DNA from 2 places in the Thermosipho sp. 1244 genome. Region 1 is predicted to be linked to the other one. Evidence: riboswitches for the same ligand, from Rfam matches in the RefSeq annotation. Region 1 holds a riboswitch; the other holds the start of a gene.
The links. A riboswitch is a leader RNA that binds a small molecule or an ion and turns the genes downstream of it on or off. The one in region 1 is predicted to bind thiamine pyrophosphate.
Positions count from the first base shown of each region.

Region 2: linked by a shared signal. The riboswitch ahead of AS157_RS07035 (thiamine ABC transporter substrate-binding protein) and the one ahead of AS157_RS04500 (sulfide-dependent adenosine diphosphate thiazole synthase) in region 1 are both predicted to bind thiamine pyrophosphate.

Region 1 covers NZ_LNGA01000017.1:38,147-41,531, forward strand. Annotated here, with positions in the region: gene AS157_RS04490 (IolE/MocC family protein) at 1-25, opposite strand, end outside; gene thiC (phosphomethylpyrimidine synthase ThiC) at 22-1,299, opposite strand; gene AS157_RS04500 (sulfide-dependent adenosine diphosphate thiazole synthase) at 1,296-2,072, opposite strand; TPP riboswitch at 2,124-2,235, opposite strand; gene AS157_RS04505 (DUF4234 domain-containing protein) at 2,272-2,709, opposite strand.
Region 2 covers NZ_LNGA01000030.1:23,148-26,532, reverse strand. Annotated here, with positions in the region: gene AS157_RS07040 (ABC transporter permease) at 1-930, opposite strand, end outside; gene AS157_RS07035 (thiamine ABC transporter substrate-binding protein) at 939-1,916, opposite strand; TPP riboswitch at 1,947-2,057, opposite strand; gene ffh (signal recognition particle protein) at 2,266-3,385, shown strand, end outside.

The DNA.
Region 1 (3,385 bases):
CACTCGTTGAAACTCCTATTCTCATTCTTTCAAATACTCCTCTACAATTTTTAATGAACAAAATGGTCCACACATTGAACAACCTTTCCCGTGAAATGGTCTATTCTTTAAATATTTATCAACTATCTCCTTGTCTAAAACAACTTCTTTTATGTTTTCAAAATTTAAGCTTTTTCTTGAAATAGCCACTTTATAATTTTCCTCAATAAATTTTCCTCTTGAAAAATCTACAGCCATTGCCGCAATTTTAGAAGAAATAACTCCTAATTTTACATCTTCAACAGAAGGCAATGACAAATGTTCCGAGGGAGTTACATAACAAATAAAATCCGCTCCACTTTTTGCGGCAATTGCTGCTCCAATCGATGAGGTAATATGATCATATCCAGGCGCAAAATCTAAAACTATTGGCCCAAGTAAAAACACTGGAGCATTTTTCCCATACTTTTTCATTAATTCAACAGTAGACTCTATTTGATCAATTGGAACATGTCCAGGCCCCTCCAGTATTACTTGAACATTCTTACTTCGAGCTTTTTCAACTAACTCTTCAAATATAAACCACTCTTCTAATTGTAACCTATCCAATGAATCAAATAAATTCCCGGGCCTTAAAGAATCTCCTAAACTCAGTGTAACATCATATTCTCTAGCAATATCTAAAACTTCATCGAAGTATCTATAAAACGGATTTTCAAATCCATTTTTAATTATCCAACCTGCAATAATAGAACCGCCACGACTTACTATTTTCATTATTCTACTAGACTTTTTTAGTTTTTTTACAATATCTTTTGTAATACTAACATGCAAAGTAACAAAATCTACACCTTGTTTTGCATGTTTTTCAAATATTTTTAAAAAATCTTTTTCCGAAAAATCTACAACATTCCTATTTTCCTTATATGCTATGACCGCTGCATCGTAAATTGGAACAGTCCCTACGGGAATATCTGAAATTTTCAATAATTCTTTGCGTTGAAAATCCAAATCTCCCCATGTAGAAAGAAGCATTACACTATCTGCTTTATATTCTCTCGCTGTTTTATATTTTTTTAATTCATATTCAAAGTTATCATATCCCAAAGAAGTACCGATGTTTGCATTAACTTTTATTTTTAAACCATTTCCTATCCCCATTGGATTTTTCAAAGAAACATGATTATTATTTTTTGGTATAACTATTGTCCCATCTAATAATCCTTTTACAAGATAATCAATACTTCTTCCTTCTTTTTTTGATATTTCATTAAGAATTGAAGGAACCTTACCACTTTTTATTTCATCTATTATTGTCATCCTTTCACCTCAACATCAATATTCTCGATAATAATATTTGCAATTTTAATTCCAGACTTTAACATACCACCGAATATTGGCCCCATTCTTGGACCACCCCCAACAGATACTGCGGCCATTCCCATTACAAGTAACCCCGGGAAAATTTCTTTAGTATTTTCAAGAACAAATTTTTCACCTTCTTTTGCATTCATAGGAAACTCCCTTATTTTTCCTAGAGGTAAGTCAATTGATAAATTTCTATCTATAACCATATTAACTACACTTGCAGGATGTCCAGTACCATCAATAACATATTTTGCCTTTACCGTTATAGGATCAACATGTAACCTTTGTTTTATAACAGGTGCCCAATTAATTACCACACCGTTTATTCTCTCTTTGCTCATTAGAACGTCTTCTACAAAAACATTATTAAATATTTTTGTACCCACTTTTGTTGAATTGTACAACAAAGCTGAAGCAAAATGTACGGAATCAATAGAAATAAACCCTTTAGTTTTCTTGTATTTCATATCTAGCTCTTCTAAAAACCACTCAACATCTTCCTCTACAACTAATTCATTAAATAACATCCCTCCGCCCCATGTTCCACCTCCTGGTTCATTTTTTTCCTCAAAAATTATCACATTAAACCCATTTTTCGATAAAACATATGAAGCGGCTAACGCACTAGGCCCTCCTCCAACAATTGCTACATCTACATCTAAACTTTTTTTTAATTTCTCGGTAAATTCCTCTACTATAATTTTTGAAATTTCTAAATCCCACATCTTAAATCCCTCCTTAAAAAAATTTTGCCCTCCACCGGAGGGCAAAATTTCATTTTTTCTCTTTCCCAGTCCCTCCGCCGGTATTACCCGGTTCAGGTTCTAAGGGTCGAAGGTTTCCACCTTCCTCTCAGCTCCGGAATATGGAGCTCCCCTCGGGAAATTATTCACTTTACATGTATATTTTAACTCAATTATTTTATCAGGTCAAACTTTTCTTAATTTCTTTTATTAATTTATAAAAAAACACATAAGAATATATTCCGAATGTTAATATAGAAAACAAAATTAAATTAAAAATAGATAGTCTTGACTTTAAAACGCTCAAAATCAATTTTAAGTATAAAAGCACAAACAGTAAAGCAAGAGTTTGCGAAAAGAAATACGTAAAAATAGAAGATGTCAAATAAAGCGGAAAAAAGGAAAAAATTACAAGACTTAAAACAATATAATAAATGGATAAAACATTTATCTTTAACTCTCTTTTAATTTTTAAGCCTATTACATACAAAAAAATCAAAAAAGAGATTGATGAAAGTCCCAAAAAAACTTCTGCAAGATCTTTATAGAAAAAATATAAAATATTTGAAAGTATCGAAAATCCCACATACATATAATATGAAATTACCACATATCTCATCCCTTCCTATTCACAAGTATAATAAAATTTTTTACTTAAGTCAATTTTTCAAGCAAGCCCGTTCAAAAAAGGAAAAAAGGGAAAGATGAAGTTATAAATTCAACAAAGAATTTTACAAATTTATTTTGCAATATTCTAAAAAGAAAGATAAACCACGAAAATACACAGAACCCATGATTTGTTTTCTCTTTTTTTACAAGTTCTTTTGAAAGCATTATTACAAAATATAAAGAATAAAGTACCCTCTCACACGTCTCTTTGGTATAGCTTCAAAGTATTAAATACTCAAACACGTTTTATCTTTCATATAAAAAAAGACAACAATCAAACTATGAAATACATATCGTGTGTGGGAAAAAAAGAACTATGAAAGTTCAAAGAAAATTATCAAAAAATCAAGTACAAAATAGAACAGATAATAAAAATAGTGAAAAATATATTTGGAAATAGAGATAGAACTTTTTTGTTTAAAATGCCAAAACTGTGTGTATATGCAAAATTTGTGCTGTACAATTTAATAGAGTTATCCAAATAGTTTTTTATTTAATTTTTCACATAACAATTATATCTCTTTATTTTTTGAAAAGACTCAAATAAGTTTTCTTTCAACTTCTTTCTCATTTTTTAAAGCGAGAATCCAAATTTCAACTAGGTTTTCTCCTGAAGCAAATATCTT
Region 2 (3,385 bases), on a different contig from region 1:
AAAAGTGGTACCAATGTATCTTTTTAAATTTAATGATAAAAGTCTTTTGAAGTTTTCTGTTCCAAATCCTCCACCGTAGTTTATAAATCCTGAAAGGACAGAATATGTTAGTGGAATGAATATGATTGCAATGGTTAGAATTATATAGAAATATCCCCAAATGGGGAATTTTTCTTTTAAAGAGTCTCCATTGTGGAATTCAAACTTTTCAAATGAAAGCATGTATGAAACTACAGAGATGAATAAGATTTGAAAAAATGAAAGTGAAAGAGCACTTTTAAAATCAAAGAGTATTTTTGTGTACATATATATGGAAACTTCAATAGTTGAATATTTTATTCCACCAAGTATTAAAACAACTGAAAAACTTGTAAAAGTATAGACATAAGTTAAAAGAAATGCTTTTAAAATCGATGGAGTTAAAATTGGAAGTTCCACTTTCCAAAAAATTCTGTGTTGTTTTGCACCATCTATTTTTGCTGCTTCGATTAAACTTGCATCTATTTTTTCCCATGTTTCTCCAACTATCCTTATGAAAAGTGGAAAGTTATAGAAGACATGTCCTAGAATTACAGCGGTGAATGTATACAAAATTTTCCCATCAAATCCTAGTATTCCCAACAACTTAGTTAAGAGTCCATTTCTTCCAAAAGCCATTAAAAATCCAATGCTCATGGTAACACCAGGTAAAATAAAAGGAATTGATGACAATATTCTAAAAATAGATTTTAAAAATGCATGTGTCTTTGTTCTAGCAACAATGTATGCGCCTGGTAATCCAAGAATCAATGTGAAAATCGAAGAAACAATTGCTTGGGTTATAGTAAATTTGATAACATTTAAGTGATCTTTTATAGTGGAAAAGTTTATTCCACCGAATTTATAAAATAGAAAAAATAAGGGGACAAAAAGTCCCCCAATAACGTACAATAAAGGGATTACCCACCAATAATTTCTTTTGTCCATTCTTTTAATATCTCCTCTTGTTTTTCATATAAATTTGGATTTATTTTTAAAATTTTTTCCATTTTTGGTACATATTTAAATGCATCTGGAATACTGACATTGGTTACGGGAAGCATCCATTGATTTAATGGAATTTTTTCTTGAAAACTGTCCATTAATACAAACTCTAAAAATCTTTTTGCAAGTTCTATATTTTTTGCACCTTTTACTATTGCAGCATATTCAACTTGTACAAATGCCCCTTCTTTCATAATTACTGGTACATATGTGATTTTACCATAGTTGTAATAACTATATGCACCATCTGTAGCGTAACTTACCATGATATCTGCTTCGCCGGTTTCGAGCATTTCAAATGCTTCATCCCAGCCTGGTGTTATTGTTAGTATGTTTTCTTTGAATTTTTTCCAAAAATCTAGATAGTTGTCTCCATAGATGGCGATTGTCCACAACAAAAAACTAATTCCTGTGCTTGAAGTGCGTGGATCTTCCACAACTATTCTGTTTTTGAACTCTTTTTTTAATAAATCCGAAAAACTTTTTGGTGGATTTTTTACAGTGTTTTTGTTGTAAACTATTGCAATGGCACCAAAATCAAATGGTACACCGTATTCATCTTTTAATTCTGGATATTTTAATAAAGAATAATTTATCGGTGAATATTTTTCAAGTAATCCTTCTTTTTTTGCCCTATGCAATAAAGCTTGGTCAAGTCCTATTATTACGTCTGCTTTTTGATTATCCTTTTCTAATATTAACCTTGATAATACGGCTCCGGCATCTCCAAAAGATCTAAGTTCGACTTTGCAATCATACATTTTTTCAAAAATTGGAATTACTTCATAACCAATCCCTGAGACGAAACTATCGTATGTGTAAATTACCAATGTTTGGGTAGAAAAATAAAGTACTCCAATTAGAATAAACAAGCTCACAATATATTTTTTCATCTTTTCACCTCCTAAAAAAAATCCCTCCTTTTGGAGGGTTTTCCCCATCCCTCCGCCAGTATTACCTGGGTCAGGTTCAAAGGGTCGAAGGTTTCCACCTTCCTCTCAGCCCCGGAATATGGAGCTCCCCTTGGGTTAATTCTATTATACATCAGGTTGATTAATTCAAAAACATAAAGTTTTACGTAAATGTTAAATTTATTCGGTGTGTTAAGTTAAGTAATCGAATTGACGTAATTTATTTGTTACATATAATTTTATGTTTGTTTTCAAAGTTGTACAAAAATTTAATTGAAAAAAGGAAAAAGTATAATATACTAAATTAGGAAGAAAAAGGAAGGTGATTTATTTGTTCGAGGGACTACAAGAAAAACTTTCAAAGGCGTTTAAAAGTTTATCTGGAAAAGGAAAGATTACGGAAAAAAATATTAAAGAAGCTATTAGAATAGTAAAGCTTTCTTTGCTGGAAGCTGATGTTAATTATAAAGTGGTAAAAGAATTTATAGATGAAGTAAAGAAGAAAGCGTTAGGAGAAGAAGTCTTGAGATCTTTGACTCCTGATCAAATGTTTATTAAGATTTTGAAAGACGAATTAATTAGATTAATGGGGGAAAAATCGCAATTGCAAATGATTCATTCCCCTTCATATATTATGATGGTTGGATTGCAAGGAAGTGGTAAGACAACGAGTGCAGCTAAAATTGCAAATTTACTTAAAAAAAGAGGTAGAAAACCATATTTAGTCGCAGCAGATACCTATAGACCTGCGGCTATTGATCAATTGATAACTTTGGGTAAAAGGATAGACGTACCTGTCTACTATGGTGATAAAAAAAATCCAATTAAAATAGTAAAATGGGCTTTAAAAGAAGTAAAAGATAGTGGATATGATGTAGTAATATTTGATACAGCTGGGAGATTGCACATAGATGAAGAAATGATGTCCGAATTGGTGGAAATTAAAGATATTTTAAAACCGGATGAAATTTTGATGGTAGTTGATGCAATGACTGGGCAAGATGCGGTAAACTCTGCTAAAACTTTTGATGAAAGGCTGGATGTCACGGGATTTGTGGTAACAAAGATGGATGGTGATGCAAGGGGTGGAGTGATTTTATCAATTAGATATGTTACACAAAAACCTGTGAAATTTATTGGAACCGGTGAAAAAATAGAGGACCTTGAAGAGTTTTATCCAGAAAGAATTGCAAGTAGAATATTGGGGCTTGGTGATGTTTTGACGTTAATTGAAAAGGCAGAGCAGGAACTTGATAAAGAAAAAATGAAAAATTTAGGAAAGAAAATGATAAATGCGGAATTTACCTTAGAAGATTTTCAAGAACAGTTGAAGGAAATAAAAAAACTCGGTTCTCTTTCAAAGATTGTTGAGCTTTTACCTGGTGCACCTAAAGTTGATTTAGATCAAGGTGAAAAAGAATTAAAAATAACAGAGGCGATAATAAATTCAA